DNA from 3 places in the Stenotrophomonas sp. 59 genome. Region 2 is predicted to be linked to each of the others. Evidence: predicted binding sites of a transcription regulator. Region 2 holds the regulator's gene; each other region holds the start of a gene.
The links. The regulator FliA, encoded in region 2, starts transcription of late flagellar genes. The targets are predictions, from matches to a motif close to TAAAGTTTNNCNNNCNNNGGCCGATAA.

Region 1 (10,724 bases), 790 kb from region 2:
GGCATGGCCCGGCGCTACCGCGGCTGGAACGCCGCCGCACATGGACCGGCGCTACCGGGGTAGCGCCAGGCCATGCCTGGCGAGCGCAGCGCAGCAACGCCTGCCTGCGGTCAGAACCCGAAGCGCAGGCTGGCCCAGTAAGCGCGACCCGGCTCGTTGTAGGTCGCCGCGCCGGCATCGCTGCTGTTGGCCTCGCGGAACAAGCGCTTGTCAGCCAAGTTGTTCACGCCAAAGCCGAAGCTGACCGTATCGGTCACCTTGTAGCGCGCGCTCACCCCCCAGATGTTGTAGGCACCACGATCCTGCAGCGCGAGCGACGGATCGCAGGTGCCGGTACAGCGCGGATCGTTGTTGATGTTGGTGGTGGCCGGCTTCTGCTTGCCATAGAACGTGCCAGTCAACAGCAACGACAGCTTGTCGGTGGCCTGCCAGTCCAGCATCGTGTTGATGGTGTACTTCGGGATCACCGACAACGGCTGGCGCGTGGTCTTGTTCTCGTTCTCCACCATGTAGGTGAAGTTGTTGCTCCACTTCAGGCGGTTGCCCTGCTCGCCCAGCAGCGGGATCACCAGGTTGCCTTCCAGCCCCTGCACGATCGCCTTCGGTGCGTTCTCCCAGCGGAAGATGCGGCCGCGGCCGTCGGCGGTCAGGCCGATCTGGTCGTAGCCGGCCTGGATCTTGTCCTTGTAGTCGTTGTGGAAGTAGGTCAGCGACGCCTGCCAGCCGCTCTGCGGCGCCCACTCGATGCCCAGTTCCTTGTTCAGGCTGGTTTCCGCCTTCAGGTCCGCGTTGCCGCGCATGTAGCAGCCGGCGCCCAGGCTCGGCAGCGCATTCGGGCAACCGTTGCCGCGGGTGTAGTACAGATAGTCCGGATTGGACTGGTACAGGTTCGGAGCCTTGAACGCACGTGCGATGCCGCCCTTCACCACCCAGTCGCTGTTGATGCGGAACTGCGCGTTGAGGCTGGGGCTGGTGTTGTTGCCGAACTGGCTGTGGTGGTCGAAGCGCAGACCCGGGGTGACGATCCAGCGCTCACCCAGGTAGATGTTGTCTTCGACGAACACGGCGGTGGTCTGCGCATCGGACTTGCCGCGCGCGCGATCGGCCGACAATCCCGGGAAACCGCCGCCGCTGGTGCTGGACTGGCTCATCGAGTAAGGATCGGTCAGCCGGCTGTCGAGGTACTCGAAGCCCAGCGTCCAGATGTTCTCGGCGCCGCCCAGCGTGCTCGGGAAGCTCACTTCGCCATCCAGCTGGTAGTTGCGCAGGCGCGAGGTCGACCAGTCGGTGCCGTTGAAACTGCCTTCCGGGCCACCGGCAAGGCCTTCATTGATGCGCGAGTTGTTCACCGCTTCCACCGCGGCCGTCACCCGCGAGGTGACATCGCCCCAGCGGCCACGATGGGTGATCGCGCCGGTGGTGCGGTACATGCGGTTGGTTTCCGCCTTGTCGTCGGCCAGGGCGGCCAGATCGATGCCGGTCGAAGTGCCGGTGGTGCTGACCGCACGGTCGCCGGCGTAGATGTTGCCCTGGCGGCTGGTGCCGGCTTCGAACTCGACCACCTGGTTGGCGGTCACGTCCCAGCGCAGCAGTGCGTTGACATCACGATTCTTGACGCCCTCGCGGCCGGCCGGTGGCACCGCGTTCGGATTGGTGGCGTACTGTCGGTTGAGGTCCAGCGAATCGGCGTCGGTCTTGTTGAGGTTGCCGTACAGGCGGAACGACAGGGTGTCGGTCATCGGCCCGCTCAGCTGCAGGCCGACGCGCTCGCTGCCGCCCTCGGCGCTGTGCTCGGGCACCAGGCCATACAGGTCGACCGCGCCGGTCAGATCACCGGTCGGGCGCTTGGTGATGATGTTGACCACGCCACCGGAGGCACCCGAGCCGTAGCGCGCCGCCGCAGGGCCACGCAGCACTTCGATGCGCTCGATCATTTCTGCCGGCACCCAGTTGGTATCGCCACGGGTATTGCGCTCGCCGCTGCGGCCCATGCGTACTGCATCGCGGGCACCGATGCGCTTGCCATCGACCAGGATCAGGGTGTTTTCCGGGCCCATGCCACGCAGATCGATCTGGCGGTTGTTGCCGTACTGGCCCGAGGCGCTGTTGCCGGTCAGGTTGACGCCCGGCATGGTGCGCAGCAGCTCGGCGATGTCGTTGGCCGGCGGGCGCCTGGCGATATCCTCAGCGGTGATCGTCGAGGTGCCCAGCGCCTGGCGTGCGATCTGCGAGGCGGTGACATGCACCGTGTCGATATCGGTGGCGTCGGTTTCGGCATGGGCGGTCAGGGCGCCGCCCGCCAACAGGGCGGCAACGGCGAGCGCCAGCGGGCGCGGCGAAAAGACAACGGCAGGGGACATGGTCTGGACCTTCTGGCAGGGCAACGGGGCCTCTGGCAAAGGGCTTGAGGCAACGACGAGGGGGAGGCGCGGAACGTTGCTGCAGGCACCTGCACCCCGCTCCGTGCGCGCATTCTCCCATCAATGCGAGTGATTCTCAAATGCGTTAGCTCATTGCCGCAGCGGCACCGATGTGGTTTGCGCACCGCGCAACCCTGCACCGCGCGTAAACTGGCTGGCTAACCCGCCATCAACCGCACGCCGCCGCGGCCGATACCCGTGGTTTGCCGTACGCAGTCAGAGATCGACGTGGAAACACCCCAACTGGATGAAGCCAGCCAACCGCTGGCCGAGGCGTGGCAGCTGTGCCTGCAGCAGGCCGGCCCAGCCGCCACCGCGCTGCTGCACGCCGCCGCCGCGGACGCGCCACCGGCGCTCGCCGGGCGCTTCTATGAAGTGCTGCTGCAGGATGGCCGCGCGCGCCGCTTCCTGTCCCACGAACAGGTCAAGCAACGCCTGCAGCCGGCGATGCAACGCTGGCTGGTGCAGCTGCTGACCACCGACGCCGCCGGCGTCGTCGCCACCGTCGCCTCGCAGCGGGTGATCGGCGACGTGCATGCGCGGGTTGGCATTCCGGTCGATCTGGTCACCCGCGGCGCACGCGTGCTCAAGCACGAACTGTTCCTGCGCCTGCGCGACGATGCGCCGGACAGCGCCACCGCCTTCGCTGCCATCGACTGCCTCAGCGCGATCATGGACATCGCCATGGAAGGCATGACCCTGGCCTACACCCATGCGCGCGAACGCTCCACCCGTGCCGACGCCGCCTACCGGCTGTTCTCGCTGGTACAGAACGTCGGTACCGAACGCGAGCGCCAGCGTGCACTGCTGCTGGACTGGGAGAACGCCCTGCTCTACGCACTCGCCGGCCACGTGCAGGCCAGCGACAACGCCAGCCTCGCCACTTCGGAGTTCGGCCTGTGGTTCACCCACAAGGGCATCCCCAGCTTCGGCGAAAGCAGCGAAACGCAGCAGGTGGGCCAGTTGATGGCCCGCATTGACGGGCACCTGCAGCGCGCGAGCGGCGATGCTCCGGCTCAGCGACTGGCGGTGCTGCCGGCCATCCGCGAGGACCTGGCCGCGATCCGCACCCTGATGACGCTGCTGTTCGAACGCATCGGCGAACTGGATGCCGGCAGCGATGCCCTGACCAACCTGCTCAACCGCCGCTTCCTGCCCACCGTGCTGCGCCGGGAAATCGAACTGGCCACCCGCAACCGCACGCCGTTCTCGCTGCTGCTGCTCGATCTGGACCATTTCAAGGCGATCAACGACGGCCACGGCCACGATGCCGGCGACCGCGCGTTGCAGCACGTGGCCGGCCTGCTGGGGCAGCTCACACGCGGCAGTGATTACCTGTTCCGCTATGGCGGTGAGGAGTTCGTGGTGGTGCTGGTTGCGGCCAGCGAATCACAGGCCGGGGTGATTGCCGAAAGCCTGCGCAGGCAGATCGCGCAATCGCCAGTGACGCTGGCCAACGGGCAGGTACTGGAACTGACCGCCAGCATCGGTGTGGCAGGCCATGATGGCCACCCGGACTACGAACGATTGATGGCGCGCGCCGACGCCGCGATGTACGAGGCCAAGCGCAGCGGTCGCAACCGGGTGGTGGTGGCCAGCGACGCCTTGCAGGATGCGCCGGGACGGCGTGCGCTGCAGCGGTGAACCGGCGGAAATGAAACATCCCGGTGGCGTGTAGAGTCGACTGTCAGTCGACTACCGTGCGCAGCGCGGGGTTTTTCGCAAAGTGACGGAAGAGCAGTCGACTAACAGTCGACTCTACCGCTTCGCACCGCGGCCGATTCATTGAGCGCCGCCACACGCCACGCACCCCACCACAGCACTGCCAACAGCGCGATGCCGGCGCCCAGCAGGCAGACCGCCGACCACCCATGATGGGCCTGCATCCAGGTGCCCGCCGTCGCACCGGCACCGCTGCCCATCGCATAGAACAGCATGTACAGCGCCACCAGGCGTCCATGCTGTTCACCGGGCGCACGCAACAGCAGCGCCTGGTTGGCGACGTGCAGTGCCTGCCCCCCCAGATCCAGCACCACCACGCCCAGCAGCAGCAACGCCAGCGAGTGCGGCAGGCCCAGCAGCGGCCACCACGCGGCGAGCATCAGCAGCAGCGCGCCGAGGCTGACCCGATGTGCGAATCCACGGTCCATCCAGTGCCCGACCCGCGCCGCCATCAATGCGCCGACCACCCCGGCCAGGCCGAGTACACCGATGGCCGCAGTCGACCAGTTCAATGGCGATGCCGACAACGGCAACGGGGCGGCCGCCCAGAACACGTTGAGCCCGGCAAACAGCAGCAGTGCCAGCGGCCCACGCTCGCGCAGCGTTCGGTCGGTGCGCAGCATGCCCAGCATCGAGCCCAGCAGCTCGCGCCAGCGTGGGGGGACTTCCGGCACCGGCACTGCGGGCAGGCGCCGCCACAACAGCACCGCCAGGGTTGCCATCACCAGCGCCGACAGCAGATAGACCGCCTGCCACCCCAATGCTGCCGCCACCGTACCCGACACCACACGCGCCAGCAGCAGTCCGATGAATACACCGCCCTGCACCACGCCCACCACGCGACCGCGCAGCTCGGGCGGTGCCAATGTTGCCGTGTAGGCAATCAGCCCCTGCGTCAGCGCCGTGCCCAGCAGTCCGGCGAGCAGCATGCCCGACAGCAGCCAGCCGGCAGTGCGCGCGGCCGCCAGCCACAGCAGGGCGACAACCAGCGCCGCCAGCTGCAGCCGCAGCAGGTGCCGTCGGTCACCGCGGTCGGCCAGCGGCAGCAGGCCAAGCAACGCCAGCACGCTGCCCGCCTGGGTCGCGGCCAATACCGCGCCGGCCACCGCACGGTCCAGTGCAAAAGCGCGCGCAAGCTGCTCCAGCAGCGGCTGGGCGTAATAGACGTTGGCGACACTGGCGCCGGCGGCAACCGCAAGCAGGACCCGCAGTGGGCGCGGAACAGGTAAGACGCTCATCATGTAGTTGCAATTTGAAACCTGATGCAGACTAACGCCATTGGTTTTAAACTGCAACCACATTCAGGAGATGCCCCATGCACGCCGACAGCCCCTGCCCCGTCGCCCGCAGTGCCGACCTGCTCGGTGATCGCTGGGCACTGCTGGTGATCCGAGATGCGTTCGACGGTGTCACCCGCTTCGGCGACTTCCAGCGCAGCCTCGGCGCGGCACGCAACATCCTCAGTGACCGCCTGCGCAGGCTGGTCGAGGCCGGCATCCTGCGGCTGCAGCCGGCCTCCGATGGGTCGGCCTACCAGGAATACGTGCTCACCGCCGCCGGCCAGGAGCTGTTCCCGCTGCTGGTCGCGCTGCGCCAGTGGGGCGAGCGCCACCGCTTCGGCGCGGGCGAAGCACATTCGCAGTTGATTGAATCCGGCACGCGGCGGCCGTTGCCCTACATGCAGCCGCGCGGGCGCGATGGCCAACCGCTTCAGCCCGCGGCCACCCGTGTGCGCAAGCTCAGGGACGAAGGGCGCGACGCCTGATCCGCCCATTCGCGCACACCTCCACGCGGTCGCACCGGGTAGCATCGGCGCTTTCCGCTGCCGGATGCCACCGATGTCGCGCTACCCCCCTTCCCTGCTGACTGCCCTGCTGGCGCCACTGCTGGCCTGCGCGGCCGGAACCACGCAGGCCCGTGAGGTCGCCGCACCGGCAGACCACGTACAGGCTGATGGACCGTATGTGTTCCGCAAAGGCGAGCAACTGCAGGCGAAGTGGATCTGTGCGGACAAGGTCGAGTCGCGCACCCTGCCCATCAGCACGGCGGGTACCGATATCGCAGCACACTGCGGCTATGAGCACACCGTGCACGTGGCCACACCCAATGCCGCCTCGGTCTCCGTACTGCCTGCCGTGCCTCGCATCGTCGCGCTGTCCGACATCCACGGCCAATATGGGCTGCTGGTGCGCCTGCTGCGCGCCAACCGGGTCATCGACGCACAGGACCGCTGGGCGCTGGGCAAGGACACCCTGGTCATCGCCGGCGACGTCTTCGACCGCGGCCCGCAGGTGACCGAGGCATTCTGGCTGCTGTACAGCCTGCAGCAGCAGGCGGCTGCGGCCGGTGGCGCGGTGCACTTCGTGCTCGGCAACCACGAAACCATGGTGCTGTACGACGACCTGCGTTACGTCAACCCGAAGTACCTGCGCAGCGCCCAGCTGCTTGGTCGCAGCTACCCGCAGCTGTACGGTCCCGACTCGGTGATCGGCCAGTGGCTGCGTACCCGCCCGGTACTGCTGAAGATCGGTGACACCCTGTTCCTGCACGGCGGCATCTCGCCCGAAGCCGTCGAGCTGGCGCTGGACCCGGCACGCACCAACGCGGCTTACCAGGCCTCGCTGGGCCTGCCCAAGGCCGAAGTGAAAGCCGATCCGGCCACCGCTCCGCTGTATGACGGCAAGACCAGCCCGATCTGGTACCGCGGCTACTTCGATGGCCGCCTCGACACCGCAGGGGTGCAGAACGTGCTCGACCGCCTGAAGCTCTCGCGCATCGTGGTCGGCCACACCTCGATGCCGCACGTCAGCAGCTTCCATGGCGACCGCGTGATCGCCATCGACAGCAGCATCAAGAACGGCGAGAACGGCGAACTGCTGTTCATCGAAGATGGCAGACTCAGCCGTGGCCTGCTGGACGGTTCGCGGGTGCCGCTGGCGCAGGGCGAGCCCGGCCTTCAGGACTGAATGGACGGACAGCGCGACCGCACCCGACGGCGCCGCCGCGCTCCACCTTCACCCGGTTTGCGGCTACCCTCGGCAGCCGAGAGGCCCACCCCGTCCATCCGGTGGGCCTGACCGTTACAGGAGCCCCGCGCATGCGCGTTCTGATTGCTGAAGACGACCCGGACATCGCCTCCGGCCTGTGCGCCTCGCTGCGCCGGCAGGGGCACGTGGTCGACCACGTCGACAATGGCGCGCACGCCGACGCTGCCCTGGGCTCGACCCAGTACGCACTGCTGGTGCTGGACCTGGGCCTGCCGCAGCTGGATGGCCGCGACGTGCTGCAGCGCCTGCGCCAGCGCGGTGATGGCCTGGCCGTGCTGGTGGTGACCGCCCGCGACGGCCTGGCCGAACGCGTGCGCGTGCTCGACCTGGGCGCCGACGACTACCTGGTCAAGCCGTTCGCGCTGGACGAATTCGAAGCACGCGTACGTGCCCAGCTGCGCCGGGTCACCAGCAATGGCAACCCGGACCTGCGCATCGGCCGCCTGCGCCTGGACCTGGCCGGGCATCGGGTGTGGATCGACGACCAGTCGCTGGAACTGACCGCGCGCGAATTCGGCCTGCTGTCGGCACTGGCGGTACGCGCCGAGCGCATCGTATCGCGCGCGCAGTTGGTGGAAGCGCTGTGCGACTGGGGCCAGGACCTGACCGACAACGGCCTGGACATCGCCCTGCACCGCCTGCGCCGCAAGCTGCAGCCCGGCGGCATGGGCATCCGCACCGTGCGCGGGCTGGGCTACATGCTGGAAGACGCGCAGGACGACAGCACCCCGTGATCAGTGGACCGCCCAGCCTGCGCCGGCGCCTGCTCGCCTTCCTGGCGCTGCCGATGCTGGGCCTGCTCACCTTCAACACGATCCTGGCCTATTACGTTGCGCTGGATTATTCCAACCGCATCCACGACCGCAACCTGATCGACGACACCCACTCGTTCGCGCAGATGCTCAGCACCATGCCGGTGACCAGCGACCTGTCACCACAGGCGCGCTTCCTGATCGAGTACGACCCCGACGGCCACCGCTATTTCAACGTCGACAGCAGCCGCAAGGGCACCCTCAGCGGCAACGCCGACTTCAGCCCCTATGCCCCCTCGCAGGACTGCACCGGCGTGCACCCGGCACTGTACGACGGCACCCTCAACGGCCAGCAGGTACGCATGGCCACGGTCTGCACGCAGGCGATGAATGATCCGCAGGACCAGCTGGCAGTGACCGTGGCCGAGAGCATGGCCGACCGTCGCCAGCGCGCACGCGAGATCCTGATGATCATCATTCCGCTGATGACCATGCTGGCGCTGGGCACCGCCGCGCTGGTCTGGTTCGGCGTGACCTACGGCCTGCGCATCCTGACCCCGCTGAGAACCCGCCTGGCGCAGCGCCGCGGCGAGCTGGCGCCGATTTCCGATGCCGACGTTCCGGAAGAGATCCAGCCGCTGATCAGCACCATCGACGATCTGTTCGCGCGCCAGGCGGAGATGATCACCCTGCAGAACCGCTTCATCGCCGACGCTGCGCACCAGCTGCGCTCGCCGTTGGCCGGAATGGCCCTGCACGTGGACCAGGCGCTGGCACATGGCGATCCGGATACGGTGCGCGAGGCCCTGCAGCACATCCGCCGGCTCAACCAGCGCACCGCGCGGGTCAGCACCCAGCTGCTGGCGCTGAGCCGGGCACAGACCGTGCCGGATACCGTGGAAGCACTCGACCTGTGCGAACTGATACCGCAGTGGGTCGGCATGCGGGTACCGGAAGCGATCCGTGATGGCATCGACCTCGGCTACCGTGGCAGCCCCCAGCCGCTGCGCGTGCTGGGCAACGGTGCCATGCTGCAGGAAGCACTGGACAACCTGATCGACAACGCCCTGCGCTATGCGGGCCGGGAAGCCACCGTCACAGTCGGCGTGCACGCACTGGACGACAATGATGTGGAACTCTATGTGGAAGACAACGGCCCGGGCGTCCCGGAAGACGTGATGCCGCGCCTCGGCGAGCGCTTCTTCCGCGCCCCTGGCACCACTGCCAGCGGCACCGGGCTGGGCCTGGCCATCGCGCACGAGGCGGTGGAGCACTTCGGCGGTCGCCTGAGCTTCCTCAACCGCCCGGGTGGCGGGCTCAAGGTCGCCATCACGCTGCCGCTGCTGAAGGCCCCCTGACCCGGCCCGGGGCGCTGAAAGGCTGGTGAAAATCGCGCTTGCGATCCTGCCATCCCCACTGCCGTCCCGGAGCCGCCAGGTGACCGAATCGCACGACTTCTTCCTCCCCGGTGGCCCACAGGGCGTGCTGCTGGTCCACGGCCTGACCGGCACCCCGGCGGAAATGCGCATGCTGGGCAAGGGCCTGAACAATGCCGGCTTCACGGTGCACGGCGTGCAGCTGCCCGGCCATTGCGGCACCGTGGATGACCTGCTGGCGACCACCTGGGAACAGTGGTACCAGGGCGTGGAAGATGCGGCGGCCAGCCTGCGCGGCAAGGTTGACCAGCTGTTCGTCGGTGGCCTGTCGATGGGCGCGGTACTTTCGCTGGCGTTGGCGGCACGTCGCCCGGAATGGGTGTCCGGCGTGGGCGTATACGGCGCCACGTTCCGCTACGACGGTTGGAACATTCCCGCCGTGGCCCGCTTTTCGTTCCTCCTGCCGTGGTTCAAGCGCTTCAACATCGGCCGCGACCGCATGTTCATGGAAGAACCGCCGTACGGCCTGCGTGACGAGCGCCTGCGTGCGCAGGTCAGCGCCGCCATGCTGTCCGGCGACAGCGCCGCCGCTGGCCTCCCGGGCAACCCCTGGCATGCGCTGGCCGAAATGCGTGCGCTCAGCCACTGGACCCGCCGCCACCTGCACCAGGTCACCGCGCCGTGCCTGGTGATGCACGCCCGCGAGGACGACGTGGCCAGCATGGGCAACGCCGAGCTGGTGATGTCGCGGGTCAGCGGCCCGAAGGAGCTGGTGGTACTGGAAGACAGCTACCACATGATCACCATCGACCGCGAACGCCGCGACGTGATCCGCCGCAGCGCCCGCTTCTTCACCGAGATCGGTGAGCGTACGGGTGTGCTCAAGGCGGTGGCCTGAGATGGGGGCACTTGCCACGCTGCTGTGGCTGGCCAACGTGGTGCTCGATACCGGTGGCCAGCTTGCCTTCAAGGCCGCCGCCAGCGACCCGCAGGACGGCGAAGGCCTGCAGCGCTGGAAACACATGCTCAGCCGGCCGTGGCTGTGGATCGGCATCGCCTGCTACGTGCTTGAGTTCGTCGCCTGGATCGCCTTCCTGTCGCTGGTGCCGCTGTCCAAGGGCGTGCTGCTGGGCTCGATCAACATCGTCGCGCTGATGATCGCCGGCCGCTTCCTGTTCCGCGAGAAGCTCACCCCGCTGCGGGTGACCGGAATGCTGCTGGTCACCGCCGGCGTGGCCGTGGTGGGAGCGGGCTCATGAGGCGCCTGTATGTGATCGGCTTCCCGCTGCTGATGGCCTTCGACACGCTGGCCCAGCTGTGCTTCAAGTACGCCGGCGATGCTGCGCTGCCGGTCGAGGCCAACACGGCATGGCTGCTGCGCGTGCTGTCGCAGCCGTGGGTGTACGG
Region 2 (10,724 bases):
CTTGGGGAAGCGCGAGAACACCTTGCCCACCGGCTGCATGCGGGTACGCATCACCGCCGACTGCAGGCGGGCAGTGGCGATGTCCAGCGTCGATACGGCGCGGTCCAGCTCCTCGTCGCGCAGGCGTGCACGCAGGGTCTTCAGGCGGTTGCGTGACAGCACCAGTTCGCCGATCAGGTTGACGATCGCATCCAGGCGTTTGGTGTCCACGCGCACGGTGTGCTCGGCCTCGGCCATCGGCTTGGCTGCAGGCTTGGCTGCGGGTGCCGGGACGGGGGCCGGGCGCGGTGCTGCGGCGGGTGCCGCCGCGACGGCGGCAGCAGGCTTGGTGCCTGGCGCAGCGCCACCGTGCAGCTGGTCCAGCAGGGCTTCGAACTCGTCTTCGCTGATCAGGCCGTCGTCGGCCTTCTTCGCCGGCGCGACTGCGGTCGGCGCGTTGCCGCCGTGCAGCTGGTCGAGCAGGGCCTCGAATTCGTCGTCGGTGATCAGATCGCTGCCGCCTGCCGCAGGCGCGGCCGCAGCGACCGGTGCGGCAGTGCCACCGTTCATGTCGAACTGCGCGATCAGGTCCGGCGGCGCATAGCCCGGCTCGGTACCGGAGGACACGGCGTCCAGCATCGACTGCAGGTAGTCCAGCGATTGCTGGGCGGCGTCGAAGTGGTGGGCCTGCAGTACCGCCTGCCCGGCACGCGCGATGCCAAGTGCTTCTTCAGCGGCGTGGCACAGCTCGACCATGGCGGTGACGCCAAGGAAGCCGGCGCCGCCCTTGAGCGTGTGGTAGCCGCGGAACACCGCGTTGAGTTGCTCGGTGTCCTGCGGTGCCTGCTCCAGCGACACCAGCTGTTCGCCCAGGCGATCCAGGATTTCCTGGGCCTCGATGATGAAATCGGCAGTGATGTCGTCGGATACCGCGCTCATGCTTACAGCCCCAGATCCGACAACAGGTCGTCGGCGTCGTTCTGCGAGACCGCGTGGCGGTCCAGTCCCTTCAGTGCCGGCCCGGCCAGTTCCGGATCGGTGCGATGCTGTTCCGGCGGCAGGCCGAGTGCGCCAAAGCCCTCGTGCACGCGGCGGACGATGCCGACCACGCGACGGATGATCTGCCCGGTCAGGTCCTGGTAGCTCTGGGTCAGGGCGATCTCGGTCAGGTTGTGGCGGATGCGCTCGAGCTGCGCGTCCTGGCCCGGCTGCAGGCCTTCGGCGCGCAGCTGTTCGGTCAGGCTGCGGCATTCCTCGGCCAGGTCCAGGGTGCGGTGCGTGGCCTGTTCGGTCATCGCAACCACGTGGTCAAGGCGTGCGCAGGCGTCGTCCAGCTCGCCGGCCTCGCTGGGCACGGTCGGCAGTTCACCCAGTGCCTGTCCCAGCTCGCGGGCCAGCCGCGAGAGGCCGCTCATCATCGGCTGCGTACGCAGCGCGACCAGTCCGTCGATGCGTTGCCGCCAGGCGGCTTCGTCACCGGACTCCAGTGCGTCCAGGGCTTCCTGCAGGCGCAGGGCGAGGGCGTTCTTGTCGACCGTGGTATCCATCAGGCGCTGGCCGCCAGGCGTTCGAAGATCTTGCCGAGCTTCTCTTCCAGCGTCTGCGCGGTGAACGGCTTGATGATGTAGCCGTTCACGCCGTTCTGGGCGGCTTCGATGATCTGCTCGCGCTTGGCCTCGGCGGTGACCATCAGCACCGGCAGGGTCTTCAGCTTGGCATCGGCGCGGATCGCCTTCAGCAGCTCGATGCCGGTCATCACCGGCATGTTCCAGTCGGTGACCACGAAATCGAACGGCTGGCTCTGCAGCAGCGACAGCGCGGCATGCCCGTCCTCGGCTTCGGCGGTGTTGGTGAAGCCCAGATCGCCCAGCAGGTTCTTGACGATTCGACGCATGGTCGAGAAGTCGTCGACGATCAGGATGCGCATGTTCTTGTTCAAAGCAGAGTTCCTTTGTTGTTCATTCCGGGCGGCCGGGGGCAGCCGCCTCGGGCATGTTCATTCTTCCAGGCCGGCGTCCGCCGCCTCGAAAATCTTGAGCCGGCCACGCAGGCGCAGCACCGCCTGGCCGTGGATCTGGCAGACCCGCGACTCGCTCACGCCGAGCACCGCGCCGATCTCCTTCAGGTTCAGTTCCTGCTCGTAATAGAGCGAGAGCACCAGTTGTTCGCGCTCGGGCAGGTGGCCGATGGCCTTGCCCAGCTCGCGGCCGAACTCGCCGCGCTCCAGCACCTGCTGCGGGGTCGGGCCGCCCTGGGCGACGGTGTCCAGCTCGCCCTGGTCCTCGATGCGCGATTCCAGGCTCAGCACCTGGCCGCGTGCGGCGTCTTCCATCAACCGCAGGTATTCGGGCAGTGGCATCTCCATCGCGGCGGCCACTTCGGTGGCGCTTGCGGCGCGGCCGCTGCTCTGTTCCAGGCGGCGGATGGTGGCGGCGGCATCGCGGGCACGGCGGTGCACCGAGCGCGGCACCCAGTCTCCACGGCGGATCTCGTCGATCATCGAACCGCGGATGCGGATCGATGCATAGGTCTCGAACGAGGCGCCCTGATCGGCGTCGTAGCTGCGCGAGGCTTCGATCAGGCCCATCATGCCGGCCTGGATCAGGTCGTCCACTTCAACGCTGGCCGGCAACCGCGCGGCCAGGTGGTGGGCGATGCGCCGCACCAGGTCCGAGTGCTGGGCGATGACCTCGTTGGCCGCCGAGCGCTGGACCTCCCGGTACTGGGCTGCACCTTTCATGCGGCCACCCCGCGCTGCTTGAGAATGCGCTCAAGGAAGAACTCGACGCCGCCACGCGGTTCGGTCGGCGCCTGCCAGCGCGCGGTGCGACGCGCGATCTCGGTGATCGCCAGCGCCGCCGGGCTGGACGGGTAGGCCTTCACCACCGGCTGCTGGCGCTGCACCGACAGGCGCAGCCAGTCATCCTGCGGTACGCAGCCCAGGTAGTTCAGCGAGACATCGGCGAGGAACTTCTCGCAGACACGGGTCAGCTTCTCGTACAGCACGCGGCCCTCGTTGGGGTCGCGCACCATGTTGGCCACCACCTGGATGCGGTCCACGCCGCGTTCGCGCGAGAGCACCTTGATCAGCGCGTAGGCGTCGGTGATCGAAGCCGGTTCGTCACAGACCACCACCACGGTGTCCTGCGCCGCCTGGCAGAAGGTCAGCACGCCGTCGGTGATGCCCGCGGCGGTGTCGACCACCATGATGTCCAGTTCGCGTTCCAGCTCTGAGAACACGTTGACCAGGCCGACGTGCTCGGCCGGGGCCAGCTCGGCCATGTGCCGGCGGCCGGATGCGGCCGGCACTACCAGCACGCCGTTCGGGCCTTCGACGATGACGTCTTCCAGCGAGCAGCGGCCGGCGACCAGGTCGGCCAGCGTAAAGGTGGGATTCAGCCCCAGGATCACGTCGATGTTGGCCAGGCCAAGATCGGCGTCCAGCAGCAGCGTGCGCTTGCCCATGCCGGCCAGTGCCACGGCCAGGTTGGCGGACACATTCGTCTTGCCCACGCCGCCCTTGCCACCGGTCACGGCAATGGTGCGCACAGGGCCGAGCGGCTCGCTGCGGGTGGCCGACAGCGGGAAGGTCTTGGTCAGCTTGGCGTACTCACGCGACGGCATGGTTCAACTCCGGGTTGCAGGGCATATCGGCCGCTCGGCGCAAATCTTCAAGGCGAAGTACAAGATTGGCTGCACTGGCCCGGTGCAGGTCGTCCGGAACGTCCTGGCCATCGGTCACCCAGGTGATCGGCAGGGCATGGTCCACGGCCACCGACAGGGCGTTGCCGAAGCGGCCGGTCTCGTCCAGCTTGCTCAGTACCAGGCCCTGCAGGTTGGCGGCGCCGAAGCGGCGGACCACCTCGTCCATGTCGCCGAAGCTGGTGTTGGCCGGCAGCACCAGCAGGGTGCGCACCTGGCGGGCGGCGCGCAGCCACTGCAGCTGGGCGGCCAGTGCGCGGTCGCGCGGGCCCAGCCCGGCGGTATCGATCAGCACCAGCTTGTAGTCCTTCAGGCGTTCCAGCAGCTGGTCCAGGTCGGTGCCGCTGTTGGCCTCGTGCACGGCGATGCCGAGCTGGCGGCCGTAGCCGTACAGCTGCTCGCGGGCGCCGATGCGGGTGGTGTCGGTGGTCACCAGGGCGACGTCACGCGGCGCGTGCTTCTCGGCGAAGCGCGAGGCCAGCTTGGCGATGGTTGTGGTCTTGCCGGCGCCGGTCGGGCCGACCAGGGCGATCACGCCGCCTTCTTCAAGCGGGTCGACCGGGGCGATCGGCAGCTTGCGCGAGATCAGCCCCAGCATCAGGCCGCGGCCGCGATGGGCCTCGGTCTCCAGCGGGATCTGCATGGCCACGTCGCGGGCCAGCCCGGCGTCGAAACCGTACTCGTCCATCAGGTCCAGCGCGGTGGCGCGCACCGGGCAGCCGCGCAGGCGCTCGTCGGTGAAGCGGTTCATCTCGCGCTCGATCACCTGGCGCATGCCGGCCACTTCCTGGCGCAGCTGGCGGATCTCGGCGTCGTCCTGGGCAACCACGGTCAGCACCGGGGCCGGGGCGAGGGTGGGCTCCGGCGCGGTTTCGACGCTGGCATCGGCCAACGCCGGTTCGCTGGCGGCGATGGCCGGCTGCGGTTCGGCGACGGCCGTGGTCGGCAGCGGCGGCGGCTGCAGCGCCGCCGGCACGCTTTCGTGATGCGCCTCGTGCGGCGGATCGATCTGGAAGCGGGCGCGGTTGGCCGGCACGGCGGCGGCCGGTGCGACGATGGCTTCAGCGAACGGAGCGAAGATCTGTTCCGGCAGCGCCGGTTCGTTGACGGCGGCGCGCGCCAGAGTGGCTGCGAAGCCGGTGCTGCCGCGGGTCGGCACGATCTCGTCGGCGCTGTCCAGGGTGCGGCCGGTGGCACCAACGGCCGCACGGGCGAGGGCGGCCACGGCCGAGGTGGTGGCGGCCACCGGCTCCGGCGCCGGGGCAGTGCTGCGGCGGCGGGTCACCGCGGCGATCACCGCGTCTGCGGCGGTGCGCGGCTTGGGTGCCGGCGGAGGGGCGACGTCACGACGCGAGGCTTCCAGTGCGCGCTGCACGGCGCTCTCATCGTAGTTGGCCGCGGCGACGATCTCGATGCCTTCCTCGATCCGGCGGTTGGACAGGATCACGGCGTCAGGACCATGTTCCTTGCGCACCAGGTTCATGGCCGAGCGCATGTCGGCGGCGACGAATCGTTTGATTTTCATGCTGTGGTCACGGGACGAAGACGGCGGGGTGGCGGTCGGAGAACTCGGGTGGTCGGTGGTCTGCACGGTGCGGGTTCCCCTTGGTATCTGTCTGTTGCGTTGGTTCGAAAGTGGTGTCTGTTTTCTGGCGCATCGGAGGGCGGCGTCAGCTGATCGTTCCGACCAGCTTCAGGCGCTTGTCCTCCGGCACCTCGCTGTAGGCCAGGACCGACAGCGACGGAACGCTGTGGCGGACCAGGCGCGCCAGCGCGGCGCGCACCGGGCCCGGTACCAGCACGACCGCCGGCTCGTTTCGCGCTTCCTGCTTGCTGACACATTCGGCCAGGCTCTGGTGCAGTCGCTCTGCGAGTCCGGGTTCCAGCGCGGCGCCGTTGCCCTGCGTGGACTCCTGCAAGACACGTTCCAATTGCGGGTTGAGGGTGAACACCGGAAGCTCCGCCGACATTCCGGCGATCTCCTGCACGATGAAGCGGCCCAGCGCGGTGCGCGCGGCAGCGGTCAGCACGGCCGGGTCCTGGCTGCTGGGCGCGTGTTCGACCAGTGCCTCGGCGATCTTGCGCAGCTGGCGGATCGGAATGCGCTCCACCAGCAGGTTCTGCAGCACGCGCACCACCGCCGACAGCGGCAGCGCCTTTGGCGTCAGATCTTCGACGAGCTTGGGCGCGCTCTTGGCCAGGTTGGCCAGCAGGTGCTGCACTTCCTCGTGGCCGAGCAGTTCCGGCGCGTGCTCGCGGATCAGGTGCGAGAGGTGGGTGGCGACCACGGTGGCCGGGTCGACCACGGTGTAGCCCAGCGTTTCGGCCTGGGCACGCTGGTGCGGCTGGATCCAGGTGGCATCCAGGCCGAACGCGGGGTCCTTGCCGGCGATGCCTTCCAGTGCGCCGAGGGCACTGCCGGGGTCCAGCGCCAGTTCGCGGTCCGGATGGATTTCTGCGGTGGCCACCGGCACGCCATGTACCAGCACGCGGTAGCCGTTGGCCGGCAGCTCCAGGTTGTCGCGGATGTGCACCGAGGGAATCAGGAAGCCGACATCCTGGGTCAGCTTGCGGCGCACGCCCTTGATGCGCGCCATCAGTTCACCGCCCTGGTTGCTGTCCACAAGCGGGATCAGCCGGTAGCCGACCTCCAGGCCCAACGGATCGACCGGGCGCAGCTCGTCCCAGCTCAGTTCGGCGGTCGGTGCCGGCGCGGCCGGGCGGCCCAGTGCATTGAGCGCAGCGGCGTCATTGCCTGCGGCTGCCGGATCGGTGGTGGCAGCCTTGCCCTTGCGATAGACCTTCCACGCGATGAAGCCGAGGATCGCGGACAGCGTCAGGAAAGCGACGTTGGGCATGCCCGGCACCAGGCCGACCACACCGATGATGCCGGCGGTGATCGCCAGCGCACGGTACTGGCCGAACACCTGGCCGGTCATGGCCTGGGCCATGTCCTGCGAACGCGAGGCGCGGGTGACCAGCATCGCGACCGCGCTGGACACCAGCAGCGCCGGCAGCTGCGCCACCAGGCCGTCACCGATGGAGAGCAGGGTGTAGGTGGCGGCGGCGTCGCCGAACGGCATGCCATGCTGCAGCACGCCCACGGCCAGGCCGCCGAGCATGTTGATGAACAGGATCAGGATGCCGGCGATGGCGTCGCCGCGGATGAACTTGCTGGCACCATCCATCGCGCCGTAGAAGTCGGCTTCCTCGCGGACCTCTTCACGGCGCAGCTTGGCTTCTTCACGCGTCAGCAAACCGGCGTTGAGGTCGGCGTCGATCGCCATCTGCTTGCCGGGCATCGCGTCCAGGATGAAGCGCGCGGTCACTTCGGAGACGCGGCCTGCGCCCTTGGTGATGACCACGAAGTTGATGATGGTGAGGATCGCGAAGACCACGATGCCGACCGCGTAGTTGCCGCCGATCACGAATTCGCCGAAGGCGGCGATGACCTTGCCCGCGGCGTCGTGGCCGTTCTGCCCGTTGAGCAGGATCACGCGGGTGGACGCCACGTTCAGCGCCAGCCGCAGCATGGTGGTGATCAGCAGCACGATCGGGAAGATCGTGAAATCCAGCGGGCGCTTCACGTAGACCACCGCCAGCAGCACCATCAGCGAGATGGCGATGTTGAAGGTGAACAGGGCATCGAGCACCGGCGCGGCGAGCGGCACCACGACCATGGCCAGCAGGGCCAGCACGATCAGCGGTGCGCCAAGACCCTGGCGGATCATTTCCAGGGCGCGGCGGGTGTTGAATCCGGTGGAGGGCTGGGCGCTCACGGGCGGCCTCCCTTGCCGAATTCATCCACCTGGATGTGCGGGGCGTCCGGCATCGGGCCAGTGCGCCAGGCGCGCAGCTGGTAGACGTATGACAGGACCTGGGCGACGGCCGAATACAGTCTCACGGGGATTTCCTTTCCGAGTTGGCCTTCCCGATACAAGGCGCGTGCCAAAGGCGGGGCAGAGACAATCGCGACCTTGTTGCCGTCGGCCACCTCACGGATGCGCAGGGCGGTCTCGTCCACGCCCAGCGCGACCACGGTGGGGGCGTTCATGGCCCCGCCTTCGTACTTCAGGGCCACCGCGTAGTGGGTGGGGTTGACCACCACCACGTCGGCGGTGGGCACCGCTTCCATCATCCGGCGGTTGGCCATCTGCTGCTGCAGCTGGCGGATGCGGCCCTTCACCTCTGGGCTGCCTTCGCTTTCCTTCATTTCCCGGCGCAGCTCTTCACGGGTCATCTTCAGCTTGCGCATCCAGTTCCAGCGCTGGTACGGCGCGTCGATGGCGGCCAGCACCAGCATGGCGCCGGCGGTGGCCAGCAGCAGGCGCAGGGTGAAGCCGAGGCCGTCGGTGATGGCGGTCTCCAGCGGGTGATGGATCAGCCCACGCAGGGTGTCGAAGCCGGTCCAGACCACCAGGCCGGCGGCGACGCCTACGAAGGCCACGCGCAGCAGCGATTTGGTGAACTCGGCGATGGCCTCCGGGCCATACAGGCGCTTGAGTCCGCTCATCGGGTTCATGCGGTTGAAGTCCGGCAACATCGCTTTCTGCGACCAGCGCAGGCCCCCCATCACCAGCGGTGCGACGAAGCTGGCCAGCAGGCAGACCAGCACCAGCGGCGCGATCACCAGCATGAACTGCAGCAACAGGTCGCCGAAGTGGCCGAACAGCTCCTTCGGATTCTGCCGCAGGCTCTGTTCCGGGCTCAGCGCCTGCTTCATCCAGGCCGCGGCACCGCGGCCGATCGAGCCGCTCATCGCCATCACCGCCAGCACGCCGGCGCCGAACACGGCGGCGGTGCCGAGTTCGCGCGAGCGCGGCAGGTTGCCCTGTTCACGGGCGTCACGCAGGCGTTTTTCGGTCGGTTGTTCGGTCTTTTCGCCGGCGGATTCGTTCTCGGACATCACGGGGCACTGCGGCAGGGGATGCCGGGGTGCGTGCAAGAACCGTTCCACGCATGGCGGGTGGCGCATCCACGCATGGCGTGGATCTACAGGAGGAAGTCACAGGAACCGTTCCGTGATGGCGGGCGGCGGCACGGGTAACGCCGGACCGTGCCCGGCGCAATCATCCGTCCGGCGTCACCGGCTGCAGCGGAATCGACAACATGCTGTCGCTGTGCCAGTCCACCCGCAGCGGTTCGCCCGCATCGGCCACGCTCTCGTCGCTGACATCGCGCCCGGTACCGTGGTTCACCTGGTGCATCGCGTCCTTCAGTACATCCACCTTCACCAGCAGGCGGCTGCCGGCGGCCAGTCGGCGCGCCACCATGCGCGTGCGGTCGAAGGGCAGGCGGGTCCATTGCCCGGGTTGCAGCAGCTGGCGCGTTGTCGGGTCGCGTACATGGCTGGCCCGGCCCATGTAGTAGGACAGCTGCATCCGACGTCCATCGGCGAGCAGCTCGTACAGGGTGACAGTGAAATCGAAATCCCGCTTGTTGATCCTGACCTTCAGGTCGCCGGAGAAGCTGCCAACCATGTCCATGGAACGGGTGAACGGGTCGGAGACGAAGGACAGCGCGGTATCCACCTCGTCCCGCGCGGCGATGATCGGGAACGGGTAATAGCCATGCCGAATTTCATTGCGGTCGGCCATGTCCACGGTCTGCCGCAGCTGGCCTGGTACGGGTGGCTGTTCCTGCAGCCGGTGGTAACCATCGGACGATGCCTGGTCGGCGGAGAGGTGGTAGCGGCGGTGATCGCCTGCGGCCGCCTCCAGCGTTGCCGCATGGCCCCACGTGTTGGCGCCCATCAGCTGATAGTTCACGCGGTTGGGCACCAGCGCCGGTCGCGGGGCACCGCGCAGTACATGGTCCAGCCATTGGAAGGTCAGTGCGGGCGTGTCGAACTGCGCGACAGGCTCCAGCTCATATCCACGCAGCTGCATCGGCTTGAGCGCCGACTGCGCGCCGCCATGGTCGTAGGGGCCGATCAGCAGGGCATGGTCCGCATCGGGGCGGTGCCGCAGGTGGTCCTTGAAGTACTGCAGTGCCGAGATCTGGCCATCGTCGTAGTAGCCGGTGATGGTCAGCACCGGTATGCGGATGTCGTTGAACTGGTCGCCATGCGGGACCATCGCCTGCCAGTAGGCATCGTAGGACGGGTGGGCCAGCCAGCGCTGCAACCATGGGTTGGGTGTGCCATCGACCTGGTCGATCTGCCGGTAGGGGCGGCCGGATGCATACCAGCGTCGGCCGAGCTGGGACCAGCGGCGGTTCTGCGCGTAGGTATCCTTGTCCAGCATCGGGCCATTGGCCACGTAGAACGCCCAGCCATAGTTGGCACTGAGGAACACGTTGTTCTCCATCGGCAGGCCCTGGCCGGGGATGGCGGCAACGTAGGGCACGATGGTCTTCAATGCGGGATGGTGATGGCGCGCCGCCGCCCAGGCAGTGAAGCCCTCGTAGCTGCCGCCATACATGGCCACCCGGCCATCGCTCCATGGCTGGCGGCTGATCCAGTCGATGGCCGCGTTGGCGTCCGCGCCGTCATTCTCGTAGGGGGCGATGGTGCCGCTGCCCTGGCCCTTGCCGCGCGCATCGACCACGATGCCGGCGTAGCCATGTGCGGCGGCCAGCAGCATCTTCTGCCGGTTCTTGGGTGGATCGGTGTAGATGGTGAACAGCATTGCTGTCGGCAGGGGCATCGATGCGGCGCGAGGCCGGGCCAGCTGCGCCGACAGCACGACGCCATCGCCGGCGGGGATGCGCAACGCGTCGTCGACGGCGAAGCGACGCTGCTCTTCGGCCGCGACCAGCGGAGGAGCCAGTGTGGCGGCCAGGGTCTGTGCACGCAGTACCGCCCGCAGCCGCAGCAGGTCCAGGGCGACGGCCTCGTCGATGGTCGCGGCCCCCGCCTGCGCGGCGATGGCCTGCTCCAGCTGGGCGCGCACCGGGGCTGGCTCGACCGAGAGCGCGGCATCGGCCTGCACCGCGGCAACGTCGTCGAGGGCGGAGAAGGTGCTGTGGAAGGCGCGCGCATACCCCGCTGCGTCCTGCTCACCGGCGGTGGCGAGCAGCAGCATCGGCACCCAGCGTTGCGC
Region 3 (10,724 bases), 810 kb from region 2:
TGGCCAGCGCCGGATCGCCGATCTGCTCGCAGATCGCCACCGACTCGCCCAGCGCCACCAGCCGTGCCAGGTAGCCCTCGTAGGCATGCACCGGCACGCCGGCCATCGGGATCGGCGCGCCGCCGGAGCTGCCGCGCTGGGTCAGGGTGATGTCGAGCAGGCGCGCGGCCTTGCGGGCGTCGTCGTAGAACAGCTCGTAGAAGTCGCCCATGCGGAAGAACAGCAGCAGGTCCGGATAGTCGGACTTGGCTGCGAAGAACTGCTTCATCAGCGGGGTGTGTTCGGCGGACTTGTCTTTGGACATGGGACTCGTGGATCAGGGCGTCCGGCCGCGCCGGAAGGCGGCGGCAGCGGAGCTGGTACAGGGCCGTCCATGGTAACTGCTGGGGCCGGTGGACGCCGCTGCGGTTGGCGGGTATTGCCCGTGCGGGGCACGCAGTCAGGCCGGGATGAGGGTGATCCGCCGGTGGCTGGCGAAGATCTCCATCACGATCTCGAAGTAGGTCTGGCCCTGGCCCCGCTGCAGGGCGTCCAGCTGGAGGGCAATGGCCCGCGTGTTGACGGCGCCCGGGGCTTCCAGCTTGGACTGCAGCCACTGGCAGGTGGCCTCCACGCCCAGCGCCGTGCGGCTGTGGGCGATGTCGCGCCAGATCAGTGTGGCCTGTGCCTGGCCGGCCAGCGCGCCATAGCCGCCATGCAGCAGGTCGTCCAGCGCGTCCAGGCTTGGCCCGAGCTGCCAGCCCTCGTCGGCCATGAACACGCGGTTGATCTCCGCGTACAGGCTAGGGATGTCGTGAATGGCACGGCCTTCAATCTGCAGGACAAGCGTCATATGTCGACTGTAGCGTCGTTTCCTGTGCGTTGGGCACGGCTGAGCGCCGGATGCTCTGGGACCCATGCTGGGGTTTCGCATACTTCTTCGCTGAGTCAAGGTGCTCGGCACTCCCGTCGTGGCGCGCGCCGGTTTGCAGGGAAGAAAACGATGTGACCCATCCCCAATAGCAGGGCCAGCAGCTGGTAGAGAGTTCGCCCGAAGTCTTCTTCTTATTAATTGATTGGTGCCATCGGCAGCAGGAACCCCTCGGGCGCGCTCAACTTCCACTGTCAGTGATGATTGGCTGGGTGATAGAAATAGTTTCTCATCCTGTATCATCGGCGAGAAAGGTCTGGGAAATTGTTTCTGGCATGGTCAGTAACGTTGTATCTGCGTCTCCGGTGCGATGGGGGTTGTTTGATCTGTCCCCGTTGTGAGCAGGGTGAGGTGTTGAAAGCTCAAGTAAAGGAGCGCGGCGTTCAGATATTTGTCTGCGACGAGTGTGATGCCGTGTGGTTCTCCTTGGCTGCGGTAGGGGTCTCTCCGTTCAGAGACCTTGAGGGGTATCTTGAGGAAATTTCCGTCGCCCCGTCCTGGGAGTCAATTTCCGTGGATAGGCATGAGTAGAAAGTACGCAATTTCCATGCACTCCTCGATCGTCTTGCCTCAGCGCAGCGTGTGGCTACGTGCAGCATGGGGTGACCTTCCCGTCTCCTATTTCCAGAGCGACGAGAGTCTCAATGATTGCAGTTTCATTGACTTGAAGGTCAACAAGTGGGAGATCAGTGGCAGCGGAGCCCAAGGGGATCTGGACCCCTTCATCAGGGTCGAAATCATCAAGGGTCGGGAACTCGTGGATTACCTGGGCGATACAGAATTTTGCCCGCCTGTAGACGTCGCTGAGGAAACTCTGCTTGTTTTTGAGTTGGACGACGGTGGTGATGAATCCGACGAGTGGCTGCTGATGCGGCTTGTATCTGTCGTGGCCGAGGACAACAGGCTCTATTGCTGGAGGGATGGCTTCCAGCAGATCGGCAGAGAGTTCTCCTGCACTGTGCCAGCGTTGGGGGATGTTCGGATGAGGTTGCAGCAGCGCGGGTAGCCCTGCGATGGCAAATGCCAGATTGCAGCTCTGATGGCAATTTCGAACGGAAGACGTTATCTGTGGTCGCGCGTCGTGAGCGCGGCGTGATGATTGCGATTGCCATGCTCGTACATCGACATGCCCAGCAGGAATAACCACCTCCATTAAATGTGTTCTTCACGCCTGTCTGCACAGTTCCATAGTTTTGGATCGATATAATAATATCGACCCATAAAGTTTCCCTCTCCTGCGCCGCCACCGTTCGTACGGCCACGATCAAGGGAATTGAGATGCTCGCCTTACGCAACCTCCGAGTGGGATCCCGGCTGGGTGCCGGGTTTGGTCTGCTGCTGCTGTTCATCGTGGCCATCGTTGGCCTCGTGCTGTACGGAAATCACCTGAAGTCCGCCCAGTTCGAGAAAGTGGTGGACGTCAACATGGTGAAGATGCGGCTGTTGAACGACATGCTGGATACCAACAACGCGGTGCTGATGCATCGCCGGCTGATGGTGATCAAGCGCGGCGAGGATTTCGACAAGGATTATCAGAAGGCGCAGGAGCTGTCGCAAACCTACGATGGTATCTGGGCCAAGTACATCAAGATTCCACGTGATGCCACCGGCGATACCCTGGTGGCGAAGATCGAGGCGGCACGCAAGGCCACCGACGTTTCCACCCAGCACCTGCATGAGCGCATGAAGGCCGGCGATTTCGACGGCGCGGCCAAGGAACTGCTGGCCGAACATGGCCTGGCGACGGCCTGGAATGAAGCCATCTCGACCCTGCTGCGGCATCAGGAGGCGCTGACAGCACGCAGCCGCGAGGAGTACCGCGCGACCGAATCATGGACCGGTACGTTGTCGATCGTGTTCGGTGTGATGAGTCTGCTGCTGGGCTCGCTGGCGGCATGGGCGATTACCCGCAGCCTGACCCGTCCGCTGGCAGGGGCGGTGAAGCTGGCCGACGGTATTGCCGGTGGCCGCCTGGACAGCAGCATCGACGCGTCCGGCAACGATGAGGTGACCCAGCTGCTCAGGTCGATGCAGCGCATGCAGGCGCAGTTGCAGTCGGTGATGGCGGCGCAGGGCGAGCTGGCCCGCCAGCACGATGCGGGTAGCCTCAGCTACCGCATGGATGAGAGTGCCTTCCCCGGCGACTACGGGCGCATGGTGCACGAGACGAATGCGCTGGTCGGCTCTCACTTGCAGGTGCAGAACCGCCTGATCGAGGTGATGAAGCATTACGCCCGCGGTGATCTGTCAGTGGACATGGATCCGTTGCCGGGCGAGAAGGCCGCAATCACCCAGGCCATGGACGAAACCAAGACCAGCCTGTCGGCGATCAACGGTGAGATCCGCCGCTTGGCGACGGCCGCAGCCGCCGGTGACTTCAGCCTGCGCGGTGACGAAGATCGCTTCGCCTACGACTTCCGCGAGATGGTGGCCGGGCTCAATCGGCTGATGCAGACCACCGACGAGAATCTGGTACAGGTGTCGACCCTGTTGCAGGCGATCTCGCGCGGTGACCTGACCGTGCGCATGCAGGGCGACTTCCATGGGGTCTTCGCGCGCATGCGCGATGACTGCAACGCCACGGTCGATCAGCTCAAGCAGATCGTGGGACATATCCAGACCAGTGCGTCCAGCATCACCCTGGCGGCAGGCGAGATCGCGTCGGGCAACACTGATCTGTCGCGGCGCACCGAGCAGCAGGCGGCAAACCTTGAAGAAACGGCCGCATCGATGGAGGAGCTGACGTCCACGGTGAAGCAGAATGCGGAGCACGCCCGCCAGGCCAACCAGCTTGCCATCGGCGCGCATGGCGTTGCCTCGCAGGGCGGCGAGGTAGTCGGACAGGTGGTGACCACCATGTCGGCCATCGAAGCCTCCTCGAAGAAGATTGCCGAGATCATTTCTGTCATTGATGGCATCGCATTCCAGACCAACATCCTGGCGCTTAACGCTGCAGTGGAAGCCGCTCGTGCCGGCGAGCAGGGCAGGGGCTTTGCCGTGGTGGCCAGCGAGGTGCGCACGCTGGCACAACGCTCGGCCGGTGCGGCCAAGGAGATCAAGGGCCTGATCGAGGATTCGGTTGGCAAGGTGGCCGATGGATCGGCGCTGGTCCGCCAGGCAGGCACCACGATGGGCGAGATCGTGGCGTCGGTGCAGCGCGTGACCGACATCATGGCCGACATTTCCGCCGCCTCGCAGGAGCAGAGTTCGGGCATCGAGCAGGTCAACCAGGCCGTGGTGCAGATGGACGAGACCACCCAGCAGAATGCCGCGCTGGTGGAAGAGGCCAGCGCCGCAGCGCGTTCCATGGAAGAGCAGGCCAACCTGCTGACCGAAGCGGTGTCGGTGTTCCGCACCGGGGCAGCCGCGGCAGCCGTATCGGTGCCGCGCGCGCTTGCGGCGGTAGCGGCCTCGGTCACGCCGGTGAGACGCCCGGCGGTGCTGTCACCGCGCATCGAGCCGACGTTGGCTGCCAACGCGGGTGGTTGGGAAGAGTTCTAGCAACAGCGCATGCCGGTAGGGAGACGGCGCCCATCGCGATGGCTGATCGCGATGGGCGCAACTTTCTTCCTGAACGCGCGATGGCCGGTGAGGCGGCGGACACGCGTATTTCACTTCGGGTTGCCAACCCCGGGAGGAGACTTGCGACATACCGGACCTCAGGAGATGGCCATGAAGACCTCGACCCGACTGCTTGTACTGGGCACGCTGCTGGCGGCTTCGTCCGTCGCGGGTGCGCAGACCTACGGGCCGCGCGATGAAGGACGCAAGTTCAACGACGGCAGCCGCGTGGTCTGCAAGAACGTGGAAGTGCAGCGCAACTCACGCGATCCCAACCGCATTGCCGGTACCGCCACGGGCGCGGTGATCGGTGGCCTGCTGGGCAACCAGGTCGGCGGCGGCAACGGCAAGAAACTGGCCACGGTGGCCGGTGCTGTAGCCGGCGGTGCGGCCGGCCGCCAGATCCAGGGCAACCAGCAGCAGAAGAACGGCGACCGCGTCGTTGAACGCCGCTGCGAACGCGTCTACCGCTGATCGTTCACAGCCAGACCTCGTTTCCCCTTCCACACCGCAGTGCTCGAACGCCGGCCCCGCGCCGGCGTTCGTTGTTTCAGAAAAGGGGACGGAGGGGATTAAGTCGCAATCCCCCAACCTTGCCGTTTACGACTTAATCCCCTCCGTCCCCTTTTGGGCGAGGAGGCGCCAGGTGGCGAGGCTGCCGTAGAGCAGCAACAGGACGGTGAGGGTGATCAGTTCGTGGCTGACTTCGGCCAGGCGAGCGTCCATCTGGTTCAGGCGCACCATCAGGTTGATGCCCGAGGTGGTGGGCAGCAGTTGCGCCAGCCAGACCAGTGGTTGCGGCGTCATCACCGCCGGCCACGACAGGTTGGCCAGGAAGAACAGTGGGATCGAGGTGGCGATGATGTACTGGAAGGCGCGTTCGCGGGTGCGGAAGAAGCTGCCGACGAACAGGCCGAACGCCACCGTGGCGGCGATGAACAAGGTGCCGCCCAGCAGCTGGCCCAGCGGATTGCCGCCGCGCGGATAGTCCTGCACCCACGCGGTGAACCCGGCGTAGTAGAACAGACCGAACAGGCCGATCAGGCCGAAGCCCAATGCCATGCCGGTCAGCGTCGGCAGGTCGAAGCGCAGGCGGCGGCCCAGTACGAGTCGGCGGCCGCCGAGCAGTACGCCGATGCCCATCAACAGGGTCTGGTGCACGATCAGCTCGGCCACGCCGGGCACGATGGCGCTGCCATAGCCTTCCTGGGTGTTGTACAGCGGGCGCTGCACCAGCGTGACCGGTGGTGCCTGCGGTGCGCCCATGAAGGCCGCCTGGCCGACCACGGCGTCACGCCCGAATGCGCCCAGTGCATCGGCCACGCTGCCCAGCACCCAGCTGGCACGGCCCAGGTAGGCGCCGTTGCCGAGCAGTACCAGCTTGGCGGGATGGCCGCGCAGGATGTCGCGCTCCAGGTTGGCCGGGATCAGCACGATGCCTTCGGCATGGCCGGCTTCCAGCTGCTGGCGCGCACTGTCGATGTCCGCCGGTTGCCCGACCACGCGTGCAACGCGGAGTGCATCGAGCTTTCGCAGCAGCTCGCGGCTGGTGGCGCTGTGGTCTTCGTCCACCACCAGCACCGGCAGGTTGCCGGCCACCTGGTGGCGATACGCGGCCGGGTAGAAGAACGAGTACAGGATCACCGCGCCGACCATCACCACGATCGCGTAGCGGTCGCACAGCACCGCCATCAGGGTCTGCCGCAGGCTGCGCCACACTGCACTCATGCGTCGGCCCCCGCAGGCTGTGCGGCTTCGGGCGTACGCGAGAAGGCGATCAGGCGCATACCGCCGATGCCACCCGCCACCAGGGACATCAGCAGCAGCGTAGCCAGTGGCCACAACGAGACCAGTAGCGGCGACCCGATGAACTGCTGCTGGGTCTGCAGCTTGATGTAGGCGCTGAGCGGCAGCAGCTGGTGCCAGACACGGGTGAACAACGGACCGTCCAGCACCGGGAAGGTGGCGCTGGAGAACGCCAGCGCGGTGCCGATGCTGAGGCCCACCGCGGATAGCGCAGTACCCATGTCGCGGGTGACTCCGACGAAGAACAGCGCATAGGCGGCGGTGGCCAGGTAGAACACCGGCTGCGCGAGCAGCAGCAGGAGCACGCTGCCCGCAACGCCATCGCCGCGCAGCCAGGCCAGGTAACCGATGCCGAGCGCGCCATACAGCGAGAACAACAGGATGTGCGGCGCGATCTTGCCGGCAATCGCAGCCCACGCCGTGCGGCCCAGCCAGGCGGGCAGGGTGCCGTCGCGGATCTCGCGGCCGATGCTGCCAGCCACGGCAAGCGCCAGCACCAGCGACAACACGGCCGGGAAGATCAGCGGCAGCAGGAACAATTCGTAGCTGCGCGCCGGGTTGTAGAGGATGTCCGACTGCACCGCGATCGGCGCCGCGCGCAGCTTGCCCGGGCCGACCTGCAGGCCGATGCGCTCGCGCAGCAGGCGCGCGTTCCATGCCGAGACCGCATCGCCGATATCGCGCGCCGCCGACTGGCCGGTGGTCATGTAGGTGGCGTTGTAGTAGGCGAACACCGTGCCCTGGCGGCCGCGCAGGGCTTGCCGGGTGACGTCCCGCGGCACCAGCACGATGGCGAACACATCCAGGCGGCGCAGCTGCGAACGTGCGTCTTCCATGTCCGCAGGCTGGCTGGCGATGCGCACGCCGGGGCTGGCATCGAGCATGCGCAGCAGCAGGCGGCTGTCACTGCTGTGGTCGAGATCGACCACGGCGATCGGGATGTCGCGCATCACAGAGGGCGTGAACATCCACGCCATTACCACCAGCATCAGCAGTGGCAGCAGGGTCACCAGCATCAGATCCGCACGGTTGCCGCGCAGCGAACGAAGCTCGCGCCGCCAAGAGGCGGCGAAGCCGCCTTGGCCGGGGCTCAGTGCTGGGGCCATGCGAACAGCACGCTCATGCCGGGGCGGAAACCCTCGATGCGGCGTACCGGGCGCACCCGCACCTCGAAGCTGCGGACGTCGTAGCCGGAAGACTGGCGGGTGGTCCGCCAGGTTGCATAGTCACCGGCCGGGTTGATGAAGTAGACCTCGAACTCAGCGTCCTGCCCCAGCGCGGGGATGCTGCCCTGCAGCTTGCTGCCGACCTTCAGGCCCTGCATCTGCGATTCGCGCAGGTTCATCGCTACCCACATGCGATCGATGTCGACCAGGGTGAACACCGGGTAGCCGGCCGGCACCAGTTCGCCCGGGTCGGCCATGCGCTTGTTGATCTCGCCGGCCACCGGCGCGCGCCCTTCCACTTCGACGCGCGCGGCGTTGACTTCGGCCACCGCGCCCTGTGCCTGCTGCACCTGTCCCTGCGCGGCACGCTTGTCCTGCTCGCGTGCACCGGCCAACGCCATGTCGTACTGCGCGCGGGCGGCACGGGCCAGTTCGCGCGAACTGGTGGCCTGGGCATGCGCTTCATCGCGCTTCTGCCGGGTCATCACCCCTTCGTTGAACAGGTTCTGCACGCGCTGGTAGGTGGCTTCAGCCAGCGTCGCACCGGCTTCGGCCCGCTTCCAGTTCGCTTCGGCGGCGCGGATGTCCTCGCTACGCGCGCCTTCGTCGGCCTTGTCGGCCACTGCCTGCGCGGCGGCCAGGGCACCGTGTGCCTGCTGTTCCTTGGCGGCGACCTCGGGGCTGTCGAGCAGGAACAGCACCTGCCCGGGCTGCACGCGGTCACCCTCGCGCACCTTCAGTTCGGCCACGCGCGCGGTGATCTTGGCGGCCACGTTGATGGTGTCCGCATCGGCCATGCCCTGGATCTGGTCCGCCGGGCTGCGCCAGGCCAGCCACAGGCCGAGCACCACCACGACCAGCAATACCACCACCAGAATAGGTCCCAGCCGGCGCTTGCCAGGGGGCGTCGTCGCTTCGTCGTGCAGCACATCACTCATGGTCGATCACCTCGTCCGCACGCCGCCGGAACTCTTCGAAACGGTCCATCTGTCCACTGATCTCCAGCAACTGTGCCAGCGCAATATCGTATTGGTAGGCGGCCTGCGCACGCTCGACACGGGCGCCGCCGAGGCCGAGCCGCGCGTCGATCACATCCAGCGAGGTGGCCTGGCCTTCGCGGAACGCCAGTTCCTGCAGGCGCAGGTTTTCCTGTGCCTGGGCGATGCTGCTGTCGAGCAGCACGTACTGCTGGCGCGCGGTCTCCAGTTCGTTCCAGGCCTTGCGCACGCCCAGTGCGACCTGGTTTTCGGCCTCGCGCAGGCCGGCTTCGGCCTGCTCCTGCTGCGCGCGCGCGGCACTGATCTGCGCCGGCCGCGAGTTCGGCGACAGGAAGGTGTACTTCAGGCCGATGCCGAACGCCCAGTCCGGATCAGTCAGCATTTCGTCGCGGCGGCGGAAGTCGTACTGGCCGAAGGCGAAGATCTGTGGTTTCAGCTTGGCCTGCTGCACGCGCACGCCTTGTTCGGCCTGCGCCACCATCGCCCGCAGGCGCGCAATCTGCGGCTGGCGCGCCTGGGCGGTGCGCTCGAAGCTGGCCACCGGTTCCAGTGGCACGCGCTGCACGAACAGCGGCGATACCGGCTGCACTTCGCCTCCGCTGCGCAGCAGCGTGGCCAGTGCGGCCTTCAGCGTGGCCAGGTCGTTCACCGTCTTCTGGTATTCGCGCTCGGCCTTGTCGCGGGCCACGGTGGCCTGCAGGCGCTGGGCGCGGGTAGCGAAGCCCTCGCGTTCCAGCTTCTCCGCGTCGGACAGGTGGCGGTTGAGGCCATCACGTACGTCGCGGCGTACGTCCACTGCCTGCTCGGCCAGCCGCTGGCCGAAATAGGCCTGGGCCAGCTGCACGGTCAGCGATTGGCGCTGTGCCTCGCGCTCGGCGCTGGCCTGTTCGTGGGCGGCGCTGGCGGCACGTTGCGCGGCCGGAATCACGCCGCCGGTGTACAGCGGCAGCACAGCAGTCACCACCGGGCGCGTTCTCCAGTCGCGTTCGGTGAACGACAGCGGCGAGTCGATGCCATAGGCCTCGGCGACCGGCGCCAGCGAACCCAGCGGCAGGGTGAGGGTCTTCTGGAACTGCAGCCGGCGTACTTCGCCGGTGATTTCGGGCAGGCGCAGCAGGCGGGTCGCCTCCTGCAGGTCCTGCTTGTTGCGCACGGCGGCGTCGGCGGCGGCCAGTGCATCGGAGACCTGCTCCAACCGTTGCCGCGCCTGTTCCCAGTCCAATGCGGGTGCATCGCCGGTGGCCTGCGCCAGCACGGCGGGTGGCAGGCAGGTTGCCAGCGCCAGCGCCAGCGCGGCCTTCGCGCGCTGCGTCCTTGTACGTCGGCCGATCACGCCCATGCCGTCCCAGTGGTGAAGAAGTGCGCAAACGGTAGTGCGCGTGGCGTGAAGCCCGGGTCTGCGGTCATCGGATTGTCCTCAACGAAGGGTGCCGCTGGCCGCAGTACGCAGCGCCTGGGTGATGTGCTGCAGCGTGCTTGAGCGCACGGCGGCATGCTGCCAGTACAGCGGCACATCGAGCCAGCGGCGGGGTTCCAGTACCACCACGCGGCCGGCGCGCACGGCGGGTGCGACCAGCGATTCCGGGGCCATGCCCCAGCCAAGTCCGCACGCGGCGGCTTCGACGAAACCGGTGGAGGAGGGCAGGTAGTGTAGCGGCGGCTGCAGACGCGCGCGGGTCAGCCTTCGCACGAAGCGCCACTGCAGTTCATCCTTGCGGTTGAACACCAGCATCGGCGCGCGTGCCAGTGCCGTGGCGTGCATGCCGTCGCTGAAGTACTGGCGGGCAAAGCCGGGCGAGGCGATGGCGTGGTAGCGCATGGCGCCGAGCGGGTGCACGTTGCAGCCCTTCACCGGCTGGCTTTCGGCGGTGACCGCACCCAGCACGCTGCCGTCGCGCAGCAGCTGCAGGGTATGGTCCTGGTCGTCCATGCGCAGGTCGAACAGGTAGCCATGGCGCTGGTGCAGGTCGGCGATGGCCGGCACGAACCACGTATCGAGCGAATCATCGTTGACCGCCAGCGGGATCGGCGTGCGTACGGCGTCACTGCCACGTTCGGGCAGCAGCTCGGCCAATGCCTCGGCCTCCAGCGCCTGCATCGGCCGTACCCGGCGCAGCAGCGCTTCACCCGCGGCCGTCGGCCGGCATGGTGCCTGCCGTACCAACAGCACCTGGCCCAGCCGGTCCTCCAGTGCCTTGATCCGCTGCGACAGCGCCGACGGGCTGATCGACAGGCGGCGTGCCGCGGCCTCGAAGCTGCCTTCCTCCAGCACGGCAGCGAACG

Region 1: QP552_RS06270 (GGDEF domain-containing protein) is a predicted target of FliA. The motif match lies at 2,590-2,616, and genes of this name have one in related genera.
Region 3: QP552_RS06150 (methyl-accepting chemotaxis protein) is a predicted target of FliA. The motif match lies at 2,131-2,157, and genes of this name have one in related genera.

What each region holds. Positions count from the first base shown of each region.
Region 1 covers NZ_CP127408.1:1,358,534-1,369,257, reverse strand. Annotated here, with positions in the region: gene QP552_RS06275 (TonB-dependent siderophore receptor) at 111-2,360, opposite strand; gene QP552_RS06270 (GGDEF domain-containing protein) at 2,649-4,064, shown strand; gene QP552_RS06265 (MFS transporter) at 4,166-5,380, opposite strand; gene QP552_RS06260 (helix-turn-helix domain-containing protein) at 5,458-5,907, shown strand; gene QP552_RS06255 (metallophosphoesterase) at 5,981-7,108, shown strand; gene QP552_RS06250 (response regulator) at 7,240-7,923, shown strand; gene QP552_RS06245 (ATP-binding protein) at 7,920-9,299, shown strand; gene QP552_RS06240 (alpha/beta fold hydrolase) at 9,379-10,215, shown strand; gene QP552_RS06235 (EamA family transporter) at 10,217-10,576, shown strand; gene QP552_RS06230 (DMT family transporter) at 10,573-10,724, shown strand, end outside.
Region 2 covers NZ_CP127408.1:2,152,701-2,163,424, forward strand. Annotated here, with positions in the region: gene QP552_RS10025 (chemotaxis protein CheA) at 1-918, opposite strand, end outside; gene QP552_RS10030 (protein phosphatase CheZ) at 921-1,526, opposite strand; gene cheY (chemotaxis response regulator CheY) at 1,526-1,918, opposite strand; gene QP552_RS10040 (RNA polymerase sigma factor FliA) at 1,976-2,719, opposite strand; gene QP552_RS10045 (MinD/ParA family protein) at 2,716-3,603, opposite strand; gene flhF (flagellar biosynthesis protein FlhF) at 3,590-5,206, opposite strand; gene flhA (flagellar biosynthesis protein FlhA) at 5,352-7,412, opposite strand; gene flhB (flagellar biosynthesis protein FlhB) at 7,457-8,587, opposite strand; gene QP552_RS10065 (CocE/NonD family hydrolase) at 8,751-10,724, opposite strand, start outside.
Region 3 covers NZ_CP127408.1:1,339,696-1,350,419, forward strand. Annotated here, with positions in the region: gene mutS (DNA mismatch repair protein MutS) at 1-304, opposite strand, end outside; gene QP552_RS06140 (barstar family protein) at 440-832, opposite strand; gene QP552_RS06145 (hypothetical protein) at 1,458-1,916, shown strand; gene QP552_RS06150 (methyl-accepting chemotaxis protein) at 2,189-4,411, shown strand; gene QP552_RS06155 (glycine zipper 2TM domain-containing protein) at 4,577-4,945, shown strand; gene QP552_RS06160 (ABC transporter permease) at 5,072-6,199, opposite strand; gene QP552_RS06165 (ABC transporter permease) at 6,196-7,383, opposite strand; gene QP552_RS06170 (efflux RND transporter periplasmic adaptor subunit) at 7,368-8,381, opposite strand; gene QP552_RS06175 (TolC family protein) at 8,374-9,780, opposite strand; gene QP552_RS06180 (LysR family transcriptional regulator ArgP) at 9,859-10,724, opposite strand, start outside.